4 regions of the Streptomyces sp. VNUA24 genome follow, and region 1 is predicted to be linked to each of the others. Evidence: riboswitches for the same ligand, from Rfam matches in the RefSeq annotation. Region 1 holds a riboswitch; each other region holds the start of a gene.
The links. A riboswitch is a leader RNA that binds a small molecule or an ion and turns the genes downstream of it on or off. The one in region 1 is predicted to bind cyclic di-AMP.
Positions count from the first base shown of each region.

Region 2: linked by a shared signal. The riboswitch ahead of PYR72_RS28930 (transglycosylase family protein) and the one ahead of PYR72_RS19310 (NlpC/P60 family protein) in region 1 are both predicted to bind cyclic di-AMP.
Region 3: linked by a shared signal. The riboswitch ahead of PYR72_RS40230 (C40 family peptidase) and the one ahead of PYR72_RS19310 (NlpC/P60 family protein) in region 1 are both predicted to bind cyclic di-AMP.
Region 4: linked by a shared signal. The riboswitch ahead of PYR72_RS32555 (hypothetical protein) and the one ahead of PYR72_RS19310 (NlpC/P60 family protein) in region 1 are both predicted to bind cyclic di-AMP.

Region 1 covers NZ_CP119143.1:4,590,863-4,593,054, forward strand. Annotated here, with positions in the region: gene pcrA (DNA helicase PcrA) at 1-721, opposite strand, end outside; cyclic di-AMP (ydaO/yuaA leader) riboswitch at 985-1,158, shown strand; gene PYR72_RS19310 (NlpC/P60 family protein) at 1,167-2,192, shown strand, end outside.
Region 2 covers NZ_CP119143.1:6,748,993-6,751,184, reverse strand. Annotated here, with positions in the region: gene PYR72_RS28930 (transglycosylase family protein) at 178-870, opposite strand; cyclic di-AMP (ydaO/yuaA leader) riboswitch at 875-1,075, opposite strand; gene PYR72_RS28925 (transglycosylase family protein) at 1,258-2,192, opposite strand, start outside.
Region 3 covers NZ_CP119143.1:9,333,200-9,335,391, reverse strand. Annotated here, with positions in the region: partial or broken gene PYR72_RS40240 (ATP-dependent Clp protease proteolytic subunit) at 1-57, shown strand, start outside; gene PYR72_RS40235 (hypothetical protein) at 65-382, shown strand; cyclic di-AMP (ydaO/yuaA leader) riboswitch at 748-959, shown strand; gene PYR72_RS40230 (C40 family peptidase) at 963-1,436, shown strand; gene PYR72_RS40225 (DUF6328 family protein) at 1,513-2,070, shown strand; gene PYR72_RS40220 (ATP-binding protein) at 2,042-2,192, opposite strand, start outside.
Region 4 covers NZ_CP119143.1:7,602,775-7,604,966, forward strand. Annotated here, with positions in the region: gene PYR72_RS32550 (hypothetical protein) at 1-611, shown strand, start outside; gene PYR72_RS32555 (hypothetical protein) at 777-1,034, opposite strand; cyclic di-AMP (ydaO/yuaA leader) riboswitch at 1,042-1,257, opposite strand; partial or broken gene PYR72_RS32560 (IS5/IS1182 family transposase) at 1,514-1,727, opposite strand; gene PYR72_RS32565 (hypothetical protein) at 1,774-2,192, shown strand, end outside.

The DNA of each region.
Region 1 (2,192 bases):
AGAGCGCGTACGCCTGGGCGAGGGTCTTCTCGAAGCCGTCGGTGGCCTGGGCGGCGAAGTCCTCCTCGTCGATCAGCTCGTTCTTCAGGTTCGAGATCTTGGCGCTGAAGGACTTGGGCGGGAAGCGCTTCGGGTCGAGGTCCAGATCGCGGCAGACGAGCGCCATCAGGCGCTTGCTGTCGGCGGCGTCGTAGATCGAGAAGGAGGACGTGAAGCCGAGCTTCTTGGACTCGCGCCGCAGGATCCGGACGCACGCGCTGTGGAAGGTCATGACCCACATCGCGTTCGCGCGCGGGCCGACGAGCTGCTCGACGCGCTCCTTCATCTCGCCGGCGGCCTTGTTGGTGAAGGTGATCGCGAGGATCTGCCCCGGGTGGACCCGCCGCTCGCCGAGCAGGTGCGCGATGCGGTGGGTGAGCACCCGGGTCTTGCCGGAGCCGGCGCCGGCGACGATGAGCAGGGGCGAGCCCGCGTGGACCACGGCCGCGCGCTGGTTGTCGTTCAGCCCCTCCAGCAGCGCCGCCGCGTCGATCGCGGGGCGGGGGGCGCCGTCGCGGTAGTACGCGTCCCGGTCCGGAGGCACGTCGAACTTCCCGCCGAACAGATCGTCCGGAAGCGACTCCGGTACGTGATCGTCCTCGGGCGGCGGCGGGGGCTCCTCCGCGTGGCCGCGGGGGGCCTGGAGGTCCGCCAGGAAGCTGTCGTCAAAGAGGCTGCTCATCGCTCTCCGAGTCTAGGCGCCCGCACTGACAGCGGGAGGCCGCCCCGGGAAGTCCGCGTCCGGCCGCGCACCCGCCCCGCCGCGCCACGTACCGCGACCGCGGTGCGACGGTGAGCGATCGAGCGTACCGCCTGTCACGCGGAAGAGGCTAAGGTCACGAAAACGTATCGGGCATATCGAACATCAACCTTCACACGGACCACACGAGTTGGCTAACTTTTTCTTCTGGGCCGTACGACCCAACCGGCGAACGTCGCCGGGCCGCACGACCTCCGCCGAGTCCGGTGCGCCCATCGGGGCAGCCGGAGCCGGGGACCCACCGTTCTCCGGGGTGAATCGGCCCGACCGCCGCACGCGGCAAGGGCCGTAGGGCAAACCTTCCGAAGCATGCGCCCGAACCCGACAGCTAACTCGGTAGGCGGACCACGGAAGGAGACGCCGAACCATGGCGCCGCACCGCAAGCCGCGTCCGGCCGGAACGCGCGCGGGCATACGCACCCCCGCTCTCGCGACCGCAGCCCTCACCTCCGTGGCGCTGCTCTCCCAGACGGGCACGGCCACGGCCACGGCTGCGCCCTCCGCCGACGACAAGCCGAGTCTGGAGGAGGTCGAGAAGAAGGTCGGCGACCTCTACCGCCGGGCCGGTTCGACGACCGAGATCTACAACACGGCCAGGGAGAAGACGCCCAGGCCGAAGAGGCAGGTCGAGACCCTCCTCGAAGCCGTCACCAAGCGCCAGGAGAAGCTCAACGAGACGCGGGAGGAACCGGGTTCCCCCGCCGCGGCCGAGAACCGCACGGGCGCGGCGGCCTCCGACCAGGCGTCCCCGTCGGCGGCGGACGACCTGCGGGCCTACCTCGACCGGAACCAGCGGACGGAACAGCTGGCGGACCGGTCGGCGGGTCAGCCGACGGGTCAGCCGACGGGCCGTCAGAAGGCAGCCGTCGACGAGTCTGCGAGCGACCTGGCCGAGGCGGCTGAGCAGCGCGGGGAGGCGAGCGACAGCCTCGACCAGCTCACCGAGACACAGAACACCCTCAAGGCCCGCAAGGCCACGGTCCAGGCGAAGCTCGCCCGGGCCCGCGAACTGCTGTCCGCCCTCACCGCCGAGGAGAGGACCCGGCTCGGCGCGATCGAGCAGCGCGAGCGGGAGGAGGCCGACCGCGAGGCGGAGGAACTCGCTCGGCAGCAGGCGGCCCGGACGGCGCCCCAGGAGTCCCGGGAAGCCCAGGGCCCCCAGGACGGGCAGGACTCCCAGGCGGGCCAGGGGGGCTCGTGGGCAACCCCGGAGGACGCCTCGACCGGCACGGGGACGTTCACCGACACCACCCCGGGGTCCACCGTCCCGGTGGAGGACTCCGCGTACGCCACGAAGGCCGCCAAGGCCATCGCCTTCGCCCGCGCGCAGATCGGCAAGCCGTACGTCTGGGGCGCCACCGGCCCCGGGTCCTACGACCCCTCCGGCCTCACC
Region 2 (2,192 bases), 2.2 Mb from region 1:
GGACGGGGGGACGGCCCTCACGAGGTCTTCACTCTGGAGGACACGGATGTGAGCGGGCTGTGGTTCAGCCGGGGAGCGGCCTGATTTCCGGCCCGGCTGAACCTGCCCTCGCCTGCCCGGCCGTGGGGGCGGCCGTGGGGGCGGCAGGCGTGTGGCGGCCGTCGTGGACGCCGTGGGTCAGCTCAGGTGGAGCTGCTGGCCCGGGTAGATGAAGTCGGCGTCGTCGATGATGTCCTTGTTCAGCTCGAAGAGCTTCTCCCAGCCACCCTTGACGTGCTTCTTCGCGGCGATGCCGCTGAGGGTGTCGCCCTTGACGACCTTGTACTCGCCGTCGCCCTTCTTGACCTTCTTGCCGGTCGGGGTCTTGACGGTGGCGCGCTCGGAGGAGCGGGAGGCGCGGTTGCCCTCGGTGCTCTTCTTGGTGCTCTCCTGCGTGCTCTGCGAGGAGCCGGAGGAGTTCGTGGTGCCGGAGGAGGCGGGGGCGCCGTCGTACGAGGCGCCGGACAGGCCGACACCGCAGACCGGCCAGGCACCCTTGCCCTGGCCCGCGAGGACCTTCTCGGCGATCGCTATCTGCTGGGCCTTGCTCGCCTGGTTGGCGGTGGAGGCGTACTGCGTACCGCCGTAGGCGGCCCAGGTGGAGGCCGAGAACTGCAGGCCGCCGTAGTAGCCGTTGCCGGTGTTGATGGACCAGTTGCCGCCGGACTCGCACTGGGCGACGGCGTCCCACTCGGAGGCGGTGGCGGCCGAGGCGCTGCCGGCGGCCATCAGCGGGGCGGCGACGGCGGCGGCACCGGTGACGCCGACGACGGCGATGGCGCGAGCGGCCTTGGACGGGCGACGGTGCTTGCCCTTGCTGGAGAACAGCATGGAGAGATCCCCTCACCGACGCCTGCGAGGTGAGCTGTCGGGTTCGGGCCGGTTGAGTTGCCCGGCCGCGCACGCTCGCCTCTCGGCTCACGTCGCGCGGCTTCACCCCCAGCCGGTTCCGGTCGTTGCGCCCCCGAAGGGCCGCAACCGCCGGACCCGGCACTTACCTTGGGTCCCCCGCTCCTGCCTACGGCGCTTGACGCGACGACTGTTCCTCACGGCCGATGGCAGGATTCGGCGTGCCGACCGGGAGGGCCCGCTGTGGCGAGCGGTCACGACCGTAAACAGGTGATTGCCCGAATTTCAAAGACGATCAGGGGGTCTGTGATTCATCTCCCACGGAGATCAAAACGGGCAATCAGGGTCGAACCATGACCCGAACTGCCGCTACTTTTCGCCCGTTTCGGCACCGACTTCGAGGGTCTGACCGGGAAGGATGAGGTCCGGGTCGGTTCCGACCGTGCGCTCGTTCTCGGCGTACAGCGACCGCCACCCGCCGTCCAGGCCGAGCGAGTCCACAATGCCGGTCAGACTGTCCCCCACGCGGACGGTGTAGGCGCCCTCGACCGCCTCGCGCGAGGCGCCGCCGTCCCGTGAGGCGTGACGGCCGGAGGAGGTGCCGTCGGCGCGTGAGCCGTCGCCGGACTCCGCGGCGGAGCCGGTGTCCGTGCCGGATCCCTCGTCGGCGCTGGCGCCGCGGTGGCGGCCCGTACCGCTCTCGCCGTCGCCGGAGGCCGCGGAACCGTCGCTCCGGCGCGCGTCGTCCGACGTTCCGCCGCCGGACGTGCGGGAGTCGCCGTCGCCGGAGCCGGTGGAGTCCGCGGAGTCGGAGTCGGAGTCCGTGGTCGCCTTCGCGGAACCGTCGTCCGTGTCCGCGTCCGCGGACGGGGTCGGCGAGGCGGCCCGCTTCCCCGAGCCGTCGCCGGAGTCGGCGTCGTCGGTCGACTTGGCCGAGTCGGCCGAGTCCGGCGAAGCGGAGGAATCCGGCGAACCGGATGTACCGGAACCGCTGCCGGAGTTCGACGAGTCGTCCGCGACGCCGGTGTCCACGTCGGCGGAACCGGAGTCGCCGCCCAGGTTGTGGAGCAGTCCGCAGGTGGACCAGACGCCGACGCCCTGGTCGGCGAGGACCTTCTCGGCCACGGCTATCTGCTGGGAGCGGCTGGCCAGGTCCGCGGTCTTCGCGTACTCGAGGCCGCCGTACTTCTCCCAGTTGGCCTGGGTCAGCTGGAGACCGCCGTAGCGTCCGTTCCCGGTGTCCGCGCTCCAGAAGCCACCGCTCTCGCACTCCGCCACCTGGTCCCAGGTGGTTCCGCTCGCCG
Region 3 (2,192 bases), 4.7 Mb from region 1:
CGGAGCCGCAAGACCCGTCCCGCACCCCCCTCGCCCCCGTTCCCCGGCGCGAGGTGAGGCGCGGATGCTGCCCCCGGAACTGCCGCCGCTGCCCGCACTCACGCGTGCCGAGGCCGAGCTGATCGACCGTTACCTGGACGTACTGGACCTGATCGGCCGGATCAATCCGGCGCGTCCGGGCGACACCTATCGCGGGTTGCGGGCGGCGCAGGCGCTGGTCTCGAAGGCGACCGCCCTGCGCGACGCGCTCGAACTGATGCACAAGCGCGGGGAGAACGAGGTGCACGCGCCGACACTCGCGCGGGCGCTGCGCGTCCTGGACGGGGAGCGCCGCGCCGGACGGGTGGCGCTGCCGCCGGAGGCGGAGGACTCGCCGGCCTGAACCGATCGCTCATCGGCTCCGCACTCCGGCCTGAACCGATCGCGTATCGCGCTCCGTACTACTGACGGGGCGTCCGGTTCCGGCTCGGCGCCCTCCGGTCGGCCTACCGCGATCGACCCATCGGCCCATACGTCGTGAGGACCTGTGAAGTTGCGCAAGATGCCTGGTACATGGGCGGAGTACAGCATTCCGGCGCTGGTGCGGACCTCCTCGACCAGTGGGACACAACGAGGGAAATCGCCCTGTCCACCCGAACGGGTGAGTGGTGAGTAAGACCACAAATCCCCGTTTCCGTTGGGATTTTCGCACTTGAGTACGCCAAGATCCCTTCCTGACGACAAGCCCCCGCCGCAGCGGCGGGGCGATCCGGGTGGACGCCGAGTCCTGCCGCCGCCCGGATGACCGGTCGACAGGATTGCATCGGCAGGAGTGGAGGACCCAAGCACGACGGGTCGCCGGAACGGTCACGCCATGACCGGGCCGAGCAGCCCTTGGGGTGAAGCCGCGTCAGCGGCCGGGCAACTTCGCCAGCCCGAATCCGACAGGTCATCCTTCACAGGCGGCTGACGAAGGGTTGCGCATGTCTGCGCTGAATCGTGTCCCGTCGCTGTTGACCCGGGCCGGTACGGCCTCGGCTCTGACCATCGCCGCCGTGGGCGGCAGCATCGTGGTCCCGGGCGCCGCATCCGGCGCCGAGGCCGCCACGGTGGCGTCGAAGGCACTCAAGGTCGCGGCTTCCAAGAAGGGCTCCCCTTACAAGTACGGCGCCGTGGGTCCGGGCAGGTTCGACTGCTCGGGGCTGACGCTCTACTCGTTCAAGAAGGCGGGCAAGAAGCTGCCCCGTACTGCCCAGCAGCAGTACAACAAGACGAAGCACATCTCCGCGAGCAGCCGCAAGCTCGGAGACCTCGTCTTCTTCCACTCGGGCTCGAACGTCTATCACGTCGGTATCTACGCGGGGAAGGGAAAGCTCTGGCACTCGCCGAAGACGGGTGACGTCGTCCGGCTGCAGAAGATCTGGACGAAGAGCGTCTGGTACGGCCGGGTCCGCTGACCCACCGACGGGGGCGGTGGAGCTGTCCGCCGCCCCCGTCGGCGTATGTCGTCCTCATATGGTTACCCGTCCGGTCATGGCCGACGTACCCACCAGCACCGCGCGTAACGAGACACCCCTCGAACGCGCCGACCGCAACTTCTCGGAGTTGCTTCAGGAACTGCGGGTCACCCAGACCGGAGTGCAGATCCTCTTCGCGTTCCTGCTGACGCTGGCCTTCACGCCACGCTTTCCGGATCTGGACACGTTCCAGCGTGTCACCTACGTCACCACCCTGTTGCTCGCGGTTCTCGCGGCGACGCTCTTCACCGCCCCGGCCGCCCTGCACCGCTCGCTCTTCCAGCAGAACGCCAAGCCCGCCATCGTCCGGGTCTCGTCCCGGCTGGCCACCGCGGGGATGATCGTGCTGATGCCGGCCTTCACCGGTTCCGTCCTGCTCGTCGTGGACGTGACACTCGGCCGGACGGCCGGGATCGTCGCCGGATCGGGCACCCTCCTGGCGTGCCTCCTCCTGTGGGGCCTGCTCCCGAAGGTGGTGGGACGCGCCTCCGGCCGTGGCGCCACGCCGCCGCCGTCGTCACCGGTCGGACGGGAGAACCACCCGGTCAGGTCTCCGGCCGACCACCCGCGGTGACCGGCTGGACGGGAACCGTCCACGGAAGTTCGATCGCCACCGTCTTGCCGCCCTCCCGCGTGGGTCTGACGCTCAGCCTGCCGCCGCACTCGGCGGTCAGCCACCGGATGATGACCATGCCC
Region 4 (2,192 bases), 3.0 Mb from region 1:
GCGGGAACGGAGTTGCCTACATCAGCGGCTACGGCGCCGATACATCGGACGCCGGATCATCCATCGAACTGCACGTCCGCGATGCGCCGTCCGCATCCGCCCAGGCCACTGCCAAGCTCACATCCAGCGGATTCGCGATCGACCGAGACCTCAGCGTCTACGGCAAATCCCAGGGGCGCGGATTTGTCGCGCAGAAGACACTGACCGCGAACGTCACCTTCTCCAGCGCGGAGACGCCCCTCATCGCCACCGGCAGCATCACGTTCAAGGCCGGCCGCGCCTACCGCGTCTCCCTCTGGGCACTGCATAGTGCGGCCAGTGACAGCTACGCGCTATACCGAATCCGCAAGAACAGCGTGTCCGGAACGATTTACAAGGACCAGATACGGGTCAACAATCTGCAAGCCTCCACAGCGAACGCAGCCGTTTCCGTCCAGACCATCCTGACCAACACGACAGGCAGCGACGTCACGGCCGCACTGTGCTGGACCGGGGCTCAAGGAGGAGTCGCACAGACATGGACGCTCGCCGCCAGCAGCAGCAACGTCGCCTATCTGTTGGTAGAGGACTGCGGCTCGGCCGACGACTACATCGGCCAGGCGATCACCTGACTGGCTCGATCATGGCAACTCGGAGCTGTCCCGATCTCAAGTGGCGCCCACGATATCTTGAATCGGCCATAGCCGCGTGAATTCGGTGCTATGACCTCATGTCAAGAGGGGTGCAGGAAGAGGGCCTTGGCCAGATGCCAAGGCCCCTCCTGCTGTGCTAACGGGTCAAGATTGCCCCCGGATGAACCTCAACATCAGGATGATGAAGCCGCACAATCCGGCTGCTGCTAGGCAGCCTGTGTAAATCGCCTCGAAATTCGAGACGTGGTCCATGATCCGTCGTCCTGTCGCTGCGGAGAAACCACCGATGATTCCCACAAGGACAATGACTGCGGCTTCAAACTTGCGGATCTTGGACCCATCACCCCCGTCTCCGTTGGAGCTGGTTCCGGAGGGCTGGGGGTTGTTCTGCGTCGTTGACATGACGGCTGTACCTTCGCGTCAGCCGCCTGTGGAGGATGACCTGTCGGATTCGGGCTGGCGAAGTTGCCCGGCCGCATACACGCGGCTTCATCCCAAGGGCTGCTCGGTCCGGTCATGGTGTGACCGTCCCGGCGACCCGTCACGCTGGGTCCTCCACTCCTGCCGATGCATATATCTGTCGACCGGTCATCCGGGCGGCGGCAGGATTCGGCGTCCGCCCGGATCGCCTCACCGTGGTGGCGAGGGCTTGTCGTTAGAGGGATCTTGGCCTATCCGTGGTCGAAAGTCCCAGGAGGGCCAGGGGTTTGTGTTCTTTCGCACCACTCACCCGTTCGGGTGGACGTATGCGAACTTCCCAGGTCAGGCGGCTGTCGGGGCGCGAGTGCGGGTCAGGAAGTAGGGCTGCGCCTACGCCATCTGAGGGATGTCGTCTAGTTCGAGTTGAGGCAGCGTCACGGGGTCCACGGCATGCGCTGTCGGCGCCGCCATGTCATGCCCGAGCCTGAACCGGGGCCGCGCGGCAGATGCTTCCGTCCGATCCTCACGTGCAGCAAGTACAAGACACATCCCGGTCCTACAACGGCTGGCGACCTGGATTTGCGGAAGCGCCGCTGGCGCTGCGGTAACAGGTTCCAAGTGATCCCGCAGCTCAACCGACACGATCCCCGGCCTGTCGGTGGGAACCGCTACTATCCGGGATGCCTCACAGGACGATGGGCGAAGTCAGGGAAAGGGCGACGTGGACGAAGCAGTAGTCAAACGGAAGTTGGGTATCTCGAACTGGCGGAACCTGTCCAAGGACAAGGTGCTCAATTTCGTGGCATCGATGCCCGAGATGCCCACTAAAGTGCGGCTCAAGATCATTGAGCAGTTCCCTGCCTTCAAGGACCTGGGCAAGGACAATATCGATGCGGTCAAAGAGGCCCACAAGTCTACTCTCGCGGCCAACGAGAACAGTCAGAACCACTTCTTCAAGGCTTCGCAGGACCAGAGGGACGCACTGCGAGCCGACCTCGGTCGTGATGACCTCAGCTGGGTACAGCGGGAGTCCCTCCACGACCGCTACGACGAAAACGTGCGGCGGGTAGGCGAGAAGGACCGCGAGAACAAGCATTTCCTCTGGGCGGGGATGGGGGCAGTGGCAGCCGTCGGTGTAGC